2 regions of the Streptomyces europaeiscabiei genome follow, and region 2 is predicted to be linked to the other one. Evidence: riboswitches for the same ligand, from Rfam matches in the RefSeq annotation. Region 2 holds a riboswitch; the other holds the start of a gene.
What was found. A riboswitch is a leader RNA that binds a small molecule or an ion and turns the genes downstream of it on or off. The one in region 2 is predicted to bind S-adenosylmethionine.

Region 1: linked by a shared signal. The riboswitch ahead of thrC (threonine synthase) and the one ahead of OG858_RS12460 (aminotransferase class V-fold PLP-dependent enzyme) in region 2 are both predicted to bind S-adenosylmethionine.

Annotation. Positions count from the first base shown of each region.
Region 1 covers NZ_CP107841.1:4,753,129-4,762,013, reverse strand. Annotated here, with positions in the region: gene OG858_RS20695 (alpha,alpha-trehalose-phosphate synthase (UDP-forming)) at 1-517, opposite strand, end outside; gene OG858_RS20690 (glucosyl-3-phosphoglycerate synthase) at 806-1,750, opposite strand; SAM riboswitch class I at 1,882-2,062, shown strand; gene thrC (threonine synthase) at 2,080-3,372, shown strand; gene OG858_RS20680 (MoaD/ThiS family protein) at 3,466-3,741, shown strand; gene OG858_RS20675 (cold-shock protein) at 4,202-4,408, shown strand; gene groL (chaperonin GroEL) at 4,847-6,469, shown strand; gene OG858_RS20665 (NADH:flavin oxidoreductase) at 6,725-7,846, shown strand; gene OG858_RS20660 (Uma2 family endonuclease) at 7,895-8,566, opposite strand; gene OG858_RS20655 (hypothetical protein) at 8,626-8,885, opposite strand, start outside.
Region 2 covers NZ_CP107841.1:2,861,541-2,870,425, reverse strand. Annotated here, with positions in the region: gene qcrA (cytochrome bc1 complex Rieske iron-sulfur subunit) at 1-863, shown strand, start outside; gene qcrB (cytochrome bc1 complex cytochrome b subunit) at 860-2,500, shown strand; gene trpD (anthranilate phosphoribosyltransferase) at 2,656-3,720, shown strand; SAM riboswitch class IV at 4,030-4,146, shown strand; gene OG858_RS12460 (aminotransferase class V-fold PLP-dependent enzyme) at 4,307-5,668, shown strand; gene OG858_RS12455 (Lrp/AsnC family transcriptional regulator) at 5,742-6,023, opposite strand; gene OG858_RS12450 (rhomboid family intramembrane serine protease) at 6,020-6,775, opposite strand; gene OG858_RS12445 (hypothetical protein) at 6,974-7,213, shown strand; gene OG858_RS12440 (NYN domain-containing protein) at 7,285-8,628, shown strand.

The sequences.
Region 1 (8,885 bases), 1.9 Mb from region 2:
AGAAGTGGCCGATCCGCAGGTCGGGGCGGAGTTCGCGCAGCATCCGGGGGACCAGGACCAGGTGGTAGTCCTGGACCAGCACGGACGCGCCGTCCGCCGCCTCCTGGGCGAGGGCCTCGGCGAAGGCGCGGTTGTACGTCTCGTACGCCGCCCACTGGCGCCGGAACTCCGCGTCGAAGGACGGCTCCAGCGGGGTCTGGTAGAGCATGTGGTGCACGAACCACAGCGTGGAGTTGGCCACGCCGTTGTAGGCGTCGTGGTGCACGTCGGCGGGGATGTCCAGCATGCGCACGCCGGGCTCGGCGACGCCGCGGCGTACGGCCTCGCGGTCGCCGTCGCCCAGCGCGGAGCACACCCAGACGGCGCCGGAGTCAGGGTCGATCGCGGAGAGGCCCGACACGAGGCCGCCGCCGCCGCGCTTCGCGCTGAGCGTGTCGGTCTTCTCGTCCAGCGTGTAGGTGACGGGTCCCCGATTGGACGCGACCAGTACCTGAGCCGCGCGGTGCGTTGATGCCATAAGGCTCAACCTAGCCCGGGGGTTCGGCGGTCAAACGTGCGGTTCGGCCGTATACAGGAGCGTCCATGGGGGTGGGGGGTGCGGGTGCGGGTCCGGTGGGGCTTCTCGCGCAGTTCCCCGCGCCCCTCAAGACCAGGCCCTGCGGGCCTGAAAGACGACGGCCCTGCGGGCCGGAAAGCACGGGGCGCAGCCCCTGCTTTCCGGGGGCGCGGGGAACTGCGCGACCAGCCCCCACTCACCCGCACCCGCCCACGAACCGCACCCCACGAACCGCACCCCCCCACCCCCTCACGCCGCCTTCCGCTCCACGTACTCCGCGATCTCCACCATCGGCGGCCTCTCCTCCAGATCCACCGAATGCGTCCGCGGCTCGAACCCGTTCCGCCCCCGTTCGAACTGCGTCAGGACGGGCCGGATCAGGTGGCCCCGGGCCAGCCGGAGCTGCGCGGTCCGGTAGATCGCCGCGGACATGCGGCCCAGCGCCTGACCGTCCTGGTGACGGTGTTTGCGGACGCCCACGTCGACCTGGGACAGGGCGTCGAGGCCGACCAGATGCAGTGCGTCGACCAGCATGCCCAGCTCCACGCCGTAGCCGACGGGGAACGGGAGCTGTTCCAGCAGGGAGCGGCGGGCCGCGTACTCGCCGCCGAGCGGCTGGACGAAGCCGGCCAGCTGGGGCCAGTGCATGTTGAGGAGGGGGCGGGCCATGAGTTCCGTCACACGGCCGCCCTGGCCGGCGGCGGAACCCAGGGGGCGGTCGTACATCGCCTTGACGAGGTCGACACCGGGGTCGGTGAGCAGGGGGCCGACGATCCCGGAGACGAAGTCGGACGAGAACTCCTTGAGGTCCGCGTCGATGAAGCAGACGATGTCGCCCGTCGTGACGAGCAGGGAGCGCCACAGGACCTCGCCCTTGCCGGGCACGGCCGGGATGCGGGGCAGGATGTCGTCGCGGTGGACGACTCTCGCCCCGGCTGCCGCCGCGACCTCGGACGTCCGGTCGGTCGAGCCGGAGTCGACGACCACGATCTCGTCGACGAGCGGGACCTGCCGCATGAGGTCATGACGGATGATCGCGACGATGTCGCCGACCGTCTCCTCCTCGTTCAGCGCGGGCAGGACGACGCTGACCGACTGGCCGCTCGCTCGTTTCGCGGCCATGATCCTGTGGAGCGGGCGGTCGGTCATGGACCAGGAGCGGGTGCTCAGCCAACGCTCGACTTCCTTCAGCACGGTGCGCGGCTCCTCTGCGTTCATCTCGCGGTTCGGACGGCTCTCTCAACTGTCCTGGCCTTCGGTTACAGTCTTGGACAACGCTGGTGACCATCGCATGTCGGTGCTCGTCCGCGTATACAACCAAATACCGCTCATCCAGAGGGGCAGAGGGATACGGCCCGATGAAGCCCCGGCAACCCTCCAGCCGGTCTCGTACCGATCGACGGCGCAGCGCGATGGCGCGCCACCGTTGATCGTTCCGCGAGGCTCCCGGCTCGGGAAGGTGCCAAATCCGTCTCACGGCGAAGTGCGTCGTGAGGAAGATGAGGAGAAAGGGCCTCGCCTCCATGGCTGCGCAGACTGTTGCAAGCACCACCGACTCCACCTCCACAGTAGACCTCGGCCCCGCCGCCGCCCTGAGCTGTCGCGAATGCGGTCACCGCGTATCCCTCGGGCCGGTCTTCGCGTGCGAGGAGTGTTTCGGGCCGCTGGAGATCGCGTACGACTACTCCGCCTACGAAACCGAAGAGCTGCGCAAGCGGATCGAGTCCGGCCCCGCGAACATCTGGCGGTACGCGCCCCTGCTGCCCGTCCCGGCCGACGTGGCCACCAAGCCGAACATCAACCCCGGCTGGACCCAGCTCGTCAAGGCGGACAACCTCGCGGCCGCGCTCGGCGTCGACACCGGCAAGCTCTTCATCAAGGACGACTCCGGCAACCCGACGCACTCCTTCAAGGACCGCGTCGTCGCCCAGGCACTGGAGGCGGCCCGCGCCTTCGGCTTCACCACCCTCTCCTGCTCCTCCACGGGCAACCTGGCCGGTGCCGTCGGCGCCGCCGCCGCCCGCGCCGGCCTGCGGTCCTGCGTGTTCATCCCGCACGACCTGGAGCAGGGCAAGGTCGTCATGGCCGCCATCTACGGTGGCGAGCTCGTCGGCATCGAGGGCAACTACGACGACGTGAACCGTTTCTGCTCCGAGCTGATCGGCGACCCGGCCGGCGAGGGCTGGGGCTTCGTCAACGTCAACCTGCGGCCGTACTACGCGGAGGGCTCCAAGACCCTGGCGTACGAGATCTGCGAGCAGCTCGGCTGGCGGCTTCCCGACCAGCTGGTCGTGCCGATCGCCTCCGGGTCGCAGCTCACGAAGATCGACAAGGGGCTCCAGGAGCTGATCAGGCTCGGGCTCGTCGAGGACAAGCCGTACAAGATCTTCGGTGCGCAGGCGGAGGGGTGCTCGCCGGTGTCGGTGGCCTTCAAGGCCGGGCACGACGTGGTGCGGCCCCAGAAGCCGAACACCATCGCGAAGTCGCTGGCGATCGGCAACCCGGCGGACGGGCCGTATGTGCTCGACATCGCGCGGCGCACCGGTGGGGCCGTGGAGGACGTGACGGACGAGCAGGTCGTCGAGGCGATCAAGCTGCTGGCGCGGACGGAAGGGATCTTCGCGGAGACCGCCGGTGGGGTGACCGTCGGGGTGGCGAAGAAGCTGATCGAGGACGGGCTTCTCGACCCGACGCTGACCACGGTCGTTCTCAACACCGGTGACGGTCTGAAGACGCTGGACGCGGTGGCCGGGACCGGCCTCACCGCGACCATTCGGCCCAACCTTGATTCGTTCCGTGAGGCCGGTCTCGCGTAAGACTCGCCAGTCGTTCGTCTGCGGGCCGGTGGGGGCCGGCCGCGCAGTTCCCCGCGCCCCCAACCCCGCCGTCCCGACCGGAGGTCACACGTCATGAGCGTCAACGTTCGCATCCCCACCATCCTTCGTACCTACACCGGCGGCAAGGCCGAGGTGAGTGCCGAAGGCGCGACTCTCGCCGAGGTGATCGCCGACCTCGAGAAGAACCACAACGGGATCGCCGCCCGGGTTCTGGATGACCAGGGCAAGTTGCGGCGGTTCGTGAATGTGTACGTGAATGACGACGATGTCCGGTTCGAGCAGGGGCTGGAGACGGCCACGCCGGACGGTGCGGGCGTGTCGATCATTCCCGCCGTCGCCGGCGGCTGACCCCGGCCGTACCGGCCGGTAGTAACCGTCGGTAACTTTGATTACTGAGAGTTCATCGAATTGCCCCCTCTGCGAGAGAAGCGGAGGGGGCAATTCTCTATGGTTGAGCACGGTACAGTTGGGGAACCCGGTCCGATCGGCATAGTGATTCCATGCCGGGCGCATATTTGATTGAGCCGCACGCCCTATATGAAGTAGCCAAAGTGTGCAGGCCTTTTGCGTATTTCTTCCCTTTTGTGGGGCCCGACTTGCCCTGAATTCGGGTGAATTGTTCGTACATTCCCGACCGGTCGTGTCCAGAATTCTCGTCCGATTGACCTGTTGCAGAGGGCAGTTGGACAGATACATTCGGCCGCGGTCGACGCGTTCCGGCGCACACCCCCAACCGTTGGGGGGTGAGGTCTGACCCGGATCCGCGAAGTGTGGATCTGTGCAAGGGCCAGTAATAGGGGAGTTAGGCATGGCTCAGGGCACCGTCAAGTGGTTCAACGCGGAGAAGGGGTACGGCTTCATCGCGGTCGACGGTGGTGCGGATGTATTCGTCCACTACAGCGCGATTCAGATGGACGGTTACCGCACCCTGGAAGAGGGCCAGCGGGTCGAGTTCGAGATCTCGCAGGGTCAGAAGGGGCCGCAGGCGGACATGGTCCGGCTCGCGGCCGGCTGAAGTAACGCGCCGGGGTTAACGCAGCGACGTTCTTCGTTCTTCGTGGGAGGGCTCGCATCCCGTAAGGGGTGCGAGCCCTCTTGTGTGCGCGGTCACCGGTCGAGGCCGCCCACGGGTCCGGGGCGGGGGTGCGGGCGGGGGTCGCGCATGGGCGCGCGGGGGTGCGTTCACCTGCGGATCATCGAGAGCCGCTTGCGCCCGCCCGTCACCCGACCACCACCCCTCAACGAGCCCGCTTCGCGGGCGCACCTTGCACTCGGGCATGCCGAGTGCTAATCATTGGCGTTAGCACTCTGAAGGTGAGAGTGACAACGAGGATCGGGTCGGTGAGGCCCGCAGGCCATGTGGGGCAAGGAACCACGAGGCCGGCGAGCCGTCCGTCGCGGGCGCCAGCACGGTCCGGAGAAATCCACCCCCTGTCCGGGAGGACCACTTCACATGGCCAAGATCATCGCGTTCGACGAGGAGGCACGGCGCGGCCTCGAGCGCGGCATGAACCAGCTCGCGGACGCCGTCAAGGTGACGCTCGGCCCCAAGGGCCGCAACGTCGTCCTCGAGAAGAAGTGGGGCGCCCCCACGATCACCAACGATGGTGTCTCCATCGCCAAGGAGATCGAGCTCGAGGACCCGTACGAGAAGATCGGCGCCGAGCTGGTCAAGGAAGTCGCGAAGAAGACGGACGACGTAGCCGGTGACGGCACGACGACCGCGACCGTCCTGGCCCAGGCGCTGGTCCGCGAAGGCCTGCGCAACGTCGCCGCCGGTGCCAACCCGATGGCCCTGAAGCGCGGTATCGAGAAGGCCGTCGAGGCCGTCTCCGGTGCGCTGCTCGACCAGGCCAAGGAGGTCGAGACCAAGGAGCAGATCGCCTCCACGGCCTCCATCTCCGCCGCCGACACCCAGATCGGCGAGCTCATCGCCGAGGCGATGGACAAGGTCGGCAAGGAAGGCGTCATCACCGTCGAGGAGTCGCAGACCTTCGGGCTCGAGCTTGAGCTCACCGAGGGCATGCGCTTCGACAAGGGCTACATCTCGGCGTACTTCGCGACCGACATGGAGCGCATGGAGGCCGTGCTCGAGGACCCCTACATCCTCATCGCCAACTCCAAGGTCACCAACGTCAAGGACCTGCTCCCGCTCCTGGAGAAGGTCATGCAGTCGGGCAAGCCGCTGCTGATCATCGCCGAGGACGTCGAGGGCGAGGCCCTGTCGACCCTGGTCGTCAACAAGATCCGTGGCACCTTCAAGTCCGTCGCCGTCAAGGCCCCGGGCTTCGGCGACCGCCGCAAGGCGATGCTGAACGACATCGCCATCCTCACGGGCGGCGAGGTCATCTCCGAGGAGGTCGGTCTCAAGCTCGAGAACACCTCCATCGACCTCCTGGGCCGTGCCCGCAAGGTCGTCATCACCAAGGACGAGACGACCATCGTCGACGGGTCCGGCTCCTCCGAGCAGGTCCAGGGCCGGGTCAACCAGATCCGCGCCGAGATCGAGAACAGCGACTCGGACTACGACCGCGAGAAGCTCCAGGAGCGCCTGGCGAAGCTCGCGGGCGGCGTGGCCGTCATCAAGGCCGGTGCCGCGACCGAGGTCGAGCTCAAGGAGCGCAAGCACCGCATCGAGGACGCCGTTCGCAACGCGAAGGCGGCCGTCGAAGAGGGCATCGTCGCCGGTGGTGGCGTGGCCCTGCTCCAGGCCTCCTCGGTCTTCGAGAAGCTGGAGCTGACGGGTGACGAGGCGACCGGCGCCAACGCCGTACGTCTCGCGCTGGAGGCCCCGCTCAAGCAGATCGCCGTCAACGGTGGTCTCGAGGGTGGCGTCATCGTCGAGAAGGTGCGCAACCTGCCCGTCGGTCACGGCCTGAACGCCGCGACCGGTGAGTACGTCGACATGATCGCCGAAGGCATCATCGACCCGGCGAAGGTCACGCGCTCCGCTCTGCAGAACGCCGCCTCCATCGCCGCGCTCTTCCTCACCACCGAGGCCGTCATCGCCGACAAGCCGGAGAAGGCTTCCGCGCCTGCCGGTGGCGGTATGCCCGGCGGTGACATGGACTTCTGATCGACCCTGGTCGATCACCGTCCTTCAGTACCGAGGGCGGCACTCCCTGGACGCAGGGAGTGCCGCCCTCGGGCGTGTCCGGGGTCACATCGGACGCGGGGGTGGCGGCGGAATTCCGTGCCGGGCGGGGCGGTTGGGAGGAGAGGTGCTAGATGCATGCGCATGTAGTGCATGTTCCACTAGTTCCACTCGTACCACTCGATGTCCACGCGACGTCGTGCCGACGTCCCTACGGCCTCTCCGAGGAGTCCCCACGTGACCACCGCCTCCACCTCCCGTGCCGCCGAAGTGCTGTCCCGACCCGTCACGATCAACGGTCTGACCGTTCCGAACCGGATCGCCATGGCCCCCATGACGCGGGTGTTCTCGCCCGGCGGTGTCCCCGGGGCGGACGTGGCCTCGTACTACGGGCGGCGGGCGGCCGCGGGAGTCGGCCTGATCGTGACCGAGGGCACCTACGTCGGTCACGAGACGGCCGGGGACCTGGACGGAGTGCCGCGGTTCGCCGGTGAGGAGCAGCTCGCCGGCTGGGCGAAGGTCGTGGAGGCGGTGCACGCCGGTGGCGGCACGATCGTCCCGCAGCTGTGGCACATCGGGACCGTCCGGCAGCAGGGCAAGCTCTTCCCGGACGCCCCCGTGTTCGGCCCCTCCGGCCTGCGGCCCGACGGCACCGAGGCCGACGGCGGCCGGGCCATGACCCAGGCCGACATCGACGAGGTCGTCGAGGCCTTCGCCAAGTCCGCCGCCGAGGCCGAGCGCATCGGCATGGACGGCGTGGAGATCCACGGTGCCCACGGCTACCTGATCGACCAGTTCCTCTGGGAGCGCACCAACCGCCGTACGGACGCCTACGGCGGTGACCTCGTCGCCCGTACGAAGTTCGCGGCGGAGGTCGTGGCGGCCGTACGGGACTCCGTGTCCGCCGACTTCCCGATCATCTTCCGCTACTCGCAGTGGAAGCAGGAGGCGTACGACGCGCGCCTCGCCGAGACGCCGGAGGAGCTGGAGGCGCTGCTGAGCCCGCTCGTGGCGGCCGGGGTCGACGCGTTCCACGCGTCCACGCGCCGCTACTGGCAGGCGGAGTTCGAGGGCTCCGAGCTCAACCTCGCGGGCTGGACGAAGAAGCTCACCGGCAAGCCCACCATCACCGTCGGCTCGGTCGGCCTGGACGGCGAGTTCCTCGCCGCGTTCGCCGGTGAGTCGTCGTCGACCAAGGCCATCGACGACCTGCTGGACGGCCTGGAGGCCGAGGAGTTCGACCTCGTCGCCGTGGGCCGCGCGCTGCTCCAGGACCCGGAGTGGGCGGCGAAGGTGCTCGACGGCCGCTTCGGCGAACTGAAGGCGTTCGAGCCGGCGGCGCTGGGCTCGCTCAGCTGAGGTGGTGCCGGGCCCACGAGTCCGGTGGGCCCGGCATGGGGGGGCGGGTCAGTCGGCGTAGTCCTTCAGTTCTTCCGTGTCCAGGGTGAAGCCGAGGGGGTCGGGCAGCTCCACCGGGGTTCCCCAGGGGAATGGGGTGATCTGCTGGTAGCTGCCGTCCTTCGGCTCGCTGTACACGACGACGGTCTCCTTGTCGCGATCGACGAGGAGGTAGACGGGGATGTCGACTGCCCCATAGCCGACGGGCTTGTCGATGCGGTCTCGCTGATTGGTGTCGCGGTCGTGTGAGGTGATCTCGACGACCATGAGGACGCCGTTGGAAGCGGACCACTCCCCGTGGCCTTTGAAGTGACCCCGTTGCGCGAGAGCTCCGTCCGTGCGAGCGCGACCTTTGCGGTAGGCCTCGGTCCTGACTCCGCGCTCGTGGTAAAGACGCAGGCCGGGGCGATGATGCAGGCACTGCTCCAGCAGCCACATGAAGATCTCGCTGTGGTTGCCGTCCGGCATGGCCTTGACCTCAAGTTTTCCGTTGATGTACTCAAGCCGGACGGTCTCCGGTGCCCGCCGCTCCAGTTCCTCGAAGTCCTCGACGCTCAGTGGGTCCCTGGTCCGGACTCGCCCGTCGACGAATTCGAGCCGGACGTGCTCCGGTGCCACGCTGGCGAGTTCCTCGAAGTCCTCGACGGGCATCTGCGGACGTTCGGCGGTGCTGGGGGTCATGGCGTCGCCTCCTCCCCTCCATCGTGCCCTGGGGTGATGCCTGCGGACCGTAGGAGCGGTCATGCGGGTGTTCTTTCTCGTGGCTGTTGTGACATCGCCGCACGGATCTGGGCCGCGTGGAGGTGAACTGCGGCGGCGGACAGGGGCGTGTTGGGTTGAGCAGGGGCGCGTTGACCCCGGCAGGCGCTGCACCTGCCGCCCGGCAGGGCCTCCGGGGGGCCCGGGGTGCCGCATTCACCGCACTCCAGCATGCGGAGGGGCGGGCGTACGGGGTCGGGAGTGGGCGCCGGCTCCGGGGGGAGCTTGGTGAGGAGGCGGG
Region 2 (8,885 bases):
TGCTGGCCACCGTCGCCTTCATCGCCTCGTACCTGGCGATCGACGTCGACAAGTCGATCTACGTCTTCCCGATCGGCCACATCAGCGCGCTGAACTTCGCGCTGGGCATGACGCTGGGCGTGTCGCTGTTCTGCATCGGCGCGGGCGCGGTCCACTGGGCCCGCACGCTGATGTCGGACGTGGAGGTCGCCGACGAGCGTCACCCGATCGAGGCCTCGCCCGAGGTCAAGGCCAAGGTCCTGGCCGACTTCGCGGACGGCGCCAAGGAGTCCGCGCTCGGCCGTCGCAAGCTGATCCGCAACACGATGTTCGGCGCGCTGTCCCTGTTCCCGCTCTCCGGTGTCATGCTGCTGGGCGGCCTCGGTCCGGCGCCCGGCACCAAGCTGCGGCACACCACCTGGGCCAAGGGCAAGAAGCTCGTCAACATGAACACCAACGAGCCGCTGCGTCCCTCGGACGTCGCGGTCGGGTCGCTGACCTTCGCCATGCCGGACGGCCTGGACGAGCACGACCACGACTTCCAGAAGAACATCGCCAAGGACGCCCTGATGATCGTCCGGATCCAGCCGGACGACATCAAGGACAAGCGCGAGCTGGAGTGGTCGTACGAGGGCATCGTCGCGTACTCGAAGATCTGCACCCACGTGGGCTGCCCGATCTCCCTGTACGAGCAGCAGACGCACCACGTGCTCTGCCCCTGCCACCAGTCCACCTTCGACCTCGCCGACGGCGGCCGGGTCATCTTCGGCCCCGCGGGTCACGCCCTGCCGCAGCTGAGGATCACCGTCGGTGAAGACGGCTACCTCGAAGCGGTCAGCGACTTCGAAGAGCCCGTCGGTCCTGCCTTCTGGGAGCGCGGATGAGTACTACGACCAGCACCGATGCGCGCGACAAGCGCGAGAAGGCACCGGCCGGCGAGCGCGTCGCCGACTGGGCCGACGGCCGGCTCGGGATCTACTCCCTGGCCAAGGCCAACATGCGCAAGATCTTCCCCGACCACTGGTCGTTCATGCTGGGCGAGATCTGCCTCTACAGCTTCATCATCATCATCCTCACGGGTGTGTACCTGACGCTGTTCTTCCACCCGTCGATGAACGAGGTGGAGTACCACGGCAGCTACGTCCCGCTGCAGGGCCAGCTGATGTCCGAGGCGTTCAACTCGACCATGCACATCTCCTTCGAGGTGCGCGGTGGTCTGCTGATCCGGCAGATCCACCACTGGGCGGCGCTGATCTTCCTCGCCGGCATGTTCGTGCACATGATGCGCGTGTTCTTCACGGGCGCGTTCCGCAAGCCGCGTGAGGTCAACTGGCTGTTCGGCTTCCTGCTGTTCGTCCTCGGCATGTTCACCGGCTTCACCGGTTACTCGCTCCCGGACGACCTGCTCTCCGGCACCGGTGTCCGCTTCATGGAGGGCGCGGTCCTGTCCGTGCCGATCGTCGGCACGTACCTGTCGTTCTTCCTCTTCGGCGGAGAGTTCCCGGGCGGCGACTTCGTGGCCCGCTTCTACTCGGTCCACATCCTGCTGCTGCCGGGCATCATGCTCGGCCTGGTGGTGGCGCACCTGATCCTGGTCTTCTACCACAAGCACACGCAGTACGCGGGCCCCGGAAAGACGAACAACAACGTCGTCGGCATGCCGCTGCTCCCGGTGTACATGGCGAAGGCCGGAGGCTTCTTCTTCCTGGTCTTCGGTGTCATCGCGGTGATCTCGGCGATCGCCACGATCAACCCGATCTGGACCATGGGCCCCTACCGGCCGGACCAGGTGTCCACCGGCGCCCAGCCCGACTGGTACATGGGCTTCTCGGAGGGTCTGATCCGTGTCATGCCGGGCTGGGAGATCAACTTCTGGGGCCACACGCTCGTCCTGGGCGTGTTCATCCCGCTGATCATCTTCCCGCTGGTCCTGGTCGCGATCGCGGTCTACCCGTTCATCGAGTCCTGGGTCACCGGCGACAAGCGCGAGCACCACATCCTGGACCGCCCGCGCAACGCCCCGACCCGTACGGCCTTCGGTGTCGCGTGGATCACCTGGTACATGGTCCTGCTGATCGGTGGTGGAAACGACCTCTGGGCGACCCACTTCCACCTGTCGATCAACTCGATCACCTGGTTCGTCCGGATCGCGTTCTTCGTGGCCCCGGTCGTCGCGTTCGTCGTCACCAAGCGCATCTGCCTCGGCCTGCAGCGCCGGGACAAGGAAAAGGTCCTGCACGGTCGGGAGACCGGCATCATCAAGCGCCTGCCGCACGGTGAGTTCATCGAGGTCCACGAGCCGCTCAGCCAGGAGCAGCTGCACACGCTCACGGCGCACGAGCAGTACGCGCCGACCGAGATCGGTGCCGCGGTCGACGAGAACGGTGTCGCCCGCAAGATCACACGCCTCGCGAAGCTCCGCGCCAAGCTGAGCAAGGGCTACTACGGCGAGGACAGCCAGATCGCCAAGCCCACCGTCGAGGAGTACAAGGAGATCACGAGCGGCCACGGCCACCACTGATCCCTTCGCTTCGCCACACCACGGTCGCAGGGCCCCCGTCCGATCTTCGGACGGGGGCCCTGCGCCGTGCTCCTACCTGGATAGGGTGGGCGCATCAGTGATTTCACGGTCCGCGTGGCATTCCCTGCCCGCGGCCACGACACCCAGGAGCGGCTATGAGCGCTGTGACCCCCGCTGGAGGCGACACCGCGGCGGGCCGTTCCTGGCCCGCGGTGCTGAACGCGCTGCTGTCCGGGCACGACCAGGACGCCGGCGCCACGTTCTGGGCGATGGACCAGATCATGCGCGGCGAGGCGACGGACGCGCAGATCGCCGGGTTCGTGGTGGCGCTGCGGGCCAAGGGGGAGACCGTCGACGAGATCACCGGTCTCGTCGAGGCGCTGTACGAGCACGCCAATGTGATCGAGGTGGCGGGCAGGACCGTCGACATCGTCGGTACGGGCGGAGACGGCGCCAAGACGGTCAACATCTCGACGATGTCGTCGATCGTCGTCGCCGGTGCGGGCGCGAAGGTCGTCAAGCACGGCAACCGGGCCGCGTCGTCGGCATCCGGGGCGTCCGATGTGCTGGAGAAGCTGGGCGTGAATCTGGAGCTGACGCCGAAGCGGGTGGCCGAGGTCGCCGAGGAGGCCGGGATCACCTTCTGCTTCGCGGTGAAGTTCCATCCGGCGCTGCGCCATGTGGCCGCCGCACGCGGGCAGTTGGGCATCCGGACCGTCTTCAACGCGTTGGGGCCGCTGGCCAACCCGGCGAAGGTGCGCGCCCAGGCGGTCGGTGTCGCCGATCCGCGGATGGCACCCATCATGGCGGGCGTCTTCGCCGAGCGCGGCAACTCCTCGCTGGTCTTCCGGGGCGACGACGGGCTCGACGAGCTGACGACGACGGCCACGTCGAGGGTGTGGGTCGTGAGGGACGGCAAGGTCACCGAGGAGGCCTTCGACCCGCGCGACGTGGGCCTGGAGCTGGTGCCGGTGGAGGCGTTGCGGGGGGCTGACGCGTCGTACAACGCGGATGTCGCGCGGCGGTTGCTGGGCGGGGAGACGGGGCCGGTGCGGGACGCGGTTGTCTTGAACTCGGCGGCGGCGTTGGTTGCTCTGGAGCCGACTTCCGGGTCGCTGGCGGAGCAACTGAGGGACGGGATGGCGAAGGCGGCGGAGTCGATCGACTCCGGGGCGGCGCGGCGGGCTCTTGAGCGGTGGGTCGCGGCGACCAACGCGTAGCGGCTGCGGGCCTGGTGGGGGCTGGTCGCACAGTTCCCCGCGCCCCTGACAGGGGATGCGCCCGCGCTTTTCGGGGGCGCAGCCCCCGTCGTCTTTCGGGCCCGCGGGGCCGTGGTTCTTCAGGCCCGCGGGCCCGGCCTTTCAGGGGCGCGGGGGACTGCTCGACCAGCCCCCAACCCGCACCACCCACCCACCCGCACCACCCACCCGCACCACCCATGCAGCCCCGAACCCCCGAGCTATGAGGCGCATCCCGCCATCCGGACAGAAGTTGCGGCGCTGCGATCACTTCACGTACGTTTTTCGGCAGGTCATGAGTGACAGTCACAAGGCCCCGGCCGACTGTCCGGCAACCCTCCGTCCGTGGCGGGGTGCCCCGGGTGAAGACCAGGTCGTAGGCAGCGAGGTCTACGGCAAGCGCGGACCCCTCGCACTCTTCTGAGTGGATACGCCAGGGGTCCTGGTCGTTCGAGGGAGCCTTCCGTGAGCAAGCGAATGCGATAGGGCTGCCGAGCCCCGCCTCCGCGCACCCTTCTTTCCTTCTTCCGCATGCCTTGCTTCGGCATGCCTCTCACGGGAGCTCCTCATGTCTGTCTCCACCGTTGCCGCCGACCGGTCCGTTTGCGCCCCGCTGCCCGTTCTGGGCCGGGATGTCACCGTCCCGCTCGTCACCGGCGGGGAGGTCACCTACGCCGCCCTCGACTACGCCGCCAGCGCCCCGGCCCTGCAGCGTGTGTGGGACGACGTGGCGGCGTACGCGCCCTACTACGGCAGCGTCCACCGCGGCGCCGGCTACCTCTCCCAGCTGTCGACCGACCTCTTCGAAAACGCCCGCACCACCGTCGCGGAGTTCCTCGACTGCCGGGCCGACGACCAGCTGGTCTTCACCCGCTCGACGACGGACTCCCTGAACCTGCTGGCCCAGGCACTCCCCGCCGACTGCCAGGTCTTCGTCTTCGAGACCGAGCACCACGCCTCGCTGCTGCCCTGGCGGAACGCGCGGGTCACGTACCTGGACGCGCCGCGTACGCACCAGGAGGCCGTGGCCACCCTGGAGACCGCACTGGCCGACCGCGACCCGTACGCGCCGGCGCTGGTGTGCGTCACCGGTGCCTCCAACGTCACCGGGGAGATCTGGCCGGTGCGTGAGCTGGCCGCCACCGCGCACGCGCACGGCGCGCGGATCGTGCTCGACGCGGCCCAGCTCGCGCCCCACCACCCCGTCTCCGTAAGGGAGCTGGACGTGGACTGGGTCGCCTTCTCGGGGCACAAGCTGTACGCGCCCTTCGGGTCCGGTGTGCTCGCCGGGCGCGCCGACTGGCTGCGCGAGGCCGCCCCGTACCTCGCGGGCGGCGGCGCCAGCCGCAAGGTGACCCGGCGGTCGGACGGGGGAGTGGACGTGGAGTGGCACGAGAGCGCCGCCCGCCACGAGGCCGGCTCGCCGAACGTCATCGGCGCCTACTCCATCGCCTCCGCCTGCAAGGCCCTCACCGAGGCCGGGTTCGACACGCTGGTCGCCCGTGAGCGGTATCTGATCGACGCCGTACGGGCCGGGCTCGCCGAGGTGCCCGAGGTGCGCATCCTCTCCCTCTTCGGGGACGACGCCCCGCGCGTCGGAGTCCTCTCCTTCGTCGTCGAGGGCTGGAACAGCTCCCACTTCGCCGCCGCACTCTCCGCCGAGTACGGCATCGGCGTACGCGACGGCCTCTTCTGCGCCCACCCGCTCGTCCGCACCCTCCTCGGCAGCGACCCGCAGACCCAGGGCGAGTGCGGCGCCCCCGAGGCCGCGCCCGGTGAGCGGTCCCTCAACGCGATCCGGGTGAGCTTCGGCGCGGGCACCCCCGACGAGCATGTGGAGCGGTTCGTGGGCGCGGTGAAGGAGCTCGTGCGCAACGGCGCGCAGTGGAACTACCGCACGGAAGACGGTCGTTGCGTCCCGGCGGTCTGACCCCCGCCGCCGGGTTCGGCCGCGCGGGAAACGGTGCGGAGCCGGCCCCGGCCCCGCACCGGCCGTGCGACCGCTAGCCGTCCAGGCCGATGGCGAACGCGGCCTCCAGGTCGTGCTGCGAGTAGGCCCGGAACGCGACGTGCGTGTCCGTTCCGAGAACCCCCGGAATCTTGCTGATACGGCCCGGGATCACGTCCGCGAGGTCCTCGTGCTCCTTCACCCGGACCATGGCGACCAGATCGTACGTACCGGTCACGGAGAACACCTCGGTCACGGAGTCGATCGCGGCGATCGACTCCGCGATCTCCGGGATCCGGTCCACGCTGGTCTTGATGAGCACGATCGCGGTGATCACGGCTGTTTCTCTCCCTCGGGGGCCGGAGCAGGGACGTTGTCTGAGGCGTCCGCTGGCGCTTTCACTCTAGCCCTACGCCCATAACGCCCCCACGCGTAGGCGAACCCCAGTCCGAACCCCACCAGATGCGCCAGATAGGCGACGCCCGGCCCCGAGGTCTGCCGCCCCGCGGCCAGCCACTGCAGGCTCACCCAGAACGGCAGGGTCACCCACGCCGGAAACCGCAGCGGGAGGAAGAAGAGGAACGGCAGGAGGCTCGTCACCCGCGCTCCGGGGAAAAGGAAGAGGAAGGCGCCGAGGACCGCGGAGATCGCCCCCGACGCGCCGACCAGCGACTGCGGCGACCCGGCGTGCGCCGCCGCGTACGCCACCAGTGCGAGATAGCCGCAGCCCACGTAGAAGAGGGCGAACGCCACCCTGCCCATGCGTTCCTCGGCCATCGCCCCGAAGACGAAGAGGAAGAGCATGTTGCCCAGGAGGTGCAGCCAGCTGCCGTGGACGAACAGCGCGGTGAGGGGGGTGAGCGCGGCGCGCGGGGTGCCGTCGAAGAGCTCGCCGGGGACGACGCCCCAGCGGCGGAAGTACGCCCGCTGCGCGGCGAGCAGTTCGTCCCCGGTGCCGTACACGGGGTTGAGGCCCGCCGCCGGTCCGATGAGAAAGATCGCACAGCAGACGGCGATCAGCCCGTACGTCACCGGCGCCGACTCGTTTCGAACGGCCCGGGCGGCCGCGGTGCTCCACTTGCCGATCATGAACAGAGCATGACGTAACAGGACTCACCGGCGCAGACCGCCTCGCCGCCGGTCACGGCCGGCCTCGCCGCCGGAGGCAATCGGCGCCGACGCCGCAGGCGAACGGGCGTCCAGTACCGGTCAGGCCGTAGGGTTACGAGCCACACGCACCGGGACGCCGGCGCTTCACCGAGACTGGAAGAAGGAAGAGCAGCCACGATGACGGTTCCCCTGCCGACGGACACGACCCGCTGGCGCTGCACGCTCTGTGGCAACCTCACGCGTTTCGACGTGACCCGCTCGTCGAAGGTCGTCGAGTACGTTCACCTCGACCTCGCCGGGCAGCCCAAGGTCGAGGAGCGCGACGTGGTCAGTGAGACCATCGAGTCGGTGCGCTGCCGCTGGTGCAACGCCGTGGACCAGGTGGAACTCGTGGACAGGCCGGGCGCCGGCTCCTGAGGACGGGGGTCCCCCCGCTCGAGCGAAGCCGAGAGTGGGGGAGGGCCCCGCAGAGAAATGGGGTGTGACGGATGGTGGAGAGCGCAGGCGGGGGGCCGGGCGACGGCGCCGCCGAGGTGCTCGACCGTCCGCTGCCCGAGGGCGTGCGCAGACGGGTCGTGCAGATCGTCTCCGACGGCTTCGGCGGACTGACCGTCGCCGAACTGCCCGCACAGCTGAGGCAGTATGCCCGGTTCACCCCGACCCGTCGGGTGAAGTTCGCCGGGAACGCGATGGCGGCCGCCCTGGAGAGCGACACGCTTTTCAGACAGCGGATCTCGGAGCGGTTCCGGGAGGCCCACCCGGAGCTGGCCGACGCCCTCGACACGGGCGCGCCGCCCCCGGCCGCGGATCCGCTGGACGTGGCAGCCGCGGCCTATGTGCTGCGCCCCACGGGCTGGGTGAAGCTGGTCGCCGCCGCCGGTGAGGAGGCCCTGCGGGCGTACGCCGAGCGGGCCGACGAGGAGAGCCGGGCCGAGCTGGAGCGGCTGCGCGAACGGCTCGCCGAGGCCCGCGGCCACACGAAGGCCGAGACGGAACGGCTGCGCGCGGAGCTGGAGTCGGCCAAGAAGGAGGCCGACGCGATGCACCGCAAACTCCGGGCCGCCCTCAGCGACGTCAAGCGCGGCGAGGCCGCCCTGCGCAAGCTGCACGCCGAGATGGAGACCGTACGTTCCGAGTCGCACTCCCAGGTGTCCGCCGCCGAGAGCGAGAGCCGACGGCTCAAGGCCCGGCTCGGTGAGGCGGAGGCCGCCCTGGAGGCCACCAGGCGGGCCGCCCGAGAGGGCCGCAGCGTCGAGGACATGCGCGTACGGCTGCTGCTGGACACCGTGCTGGACGCGGCCCAGGGGCTGCGGCGGGAGCTGGCGCTGCCGCCGGTCTCCGTACGGCCCGCCGAGACCGTCGACGCGGTCGAACCGGGGCGGATGACCCCGAAGGACATCGCCACCCGCGCGCTGTCGGAGAACGACCCGGCGATCCTGGACCAGTTGCTGGCGCTGCCGCAGGCGCATCTCGTCGTCGACGGCTACAACGTCACCAAGACCGGCTATCCGCAGATGCCGCTGGAGAAGCAGCGGCTGCGGCTCCTCGGGCAGCTCTCCCAGCTCGCCGCGCAGACCGGCGCCGAGGTCACCTGCGTCTTCGACGGTGCCGAGCTGGCCGCGCCGGTGCTGCTCGCGCCGCCGCGCGGGGTGCGGGTGCTGTTCTCCAAGCCGGGGGTCACCGCCGACGAGTTGATCCGCCAGCTGGTGCGCGCCGAGCCGCCCGGCCGGCCGGTCATCGTCGCCTCCACCGACCGCGAGGTGGCCGACGGGATCGCCAAGGCGGGGGCCCGCCCGGTTGCGTCCGTGGTGCTCCTCAAGCGGCTTTCCTGACCGTTCGGCACTGTCCGCCCCAACAACAACGAACAGGCGCTATGCCCGAATTTACGGAACTGTTGCGCAACGTAGCGTCAACCGGGCGTTACTGGATGTGTGTTCAGTGTAAATTGTGCGCCGTGGGACGGGATTTTTCCTGTGGGGGATTTGAAGTGATCACCATTGGGTCACTAGGGTCTGGGCTCAAACCTCTGAACGGGTGATCGTATCGCCGGAGTCCTCGCCGGCCGGTCGCTCACATGAAGGAGTTCACC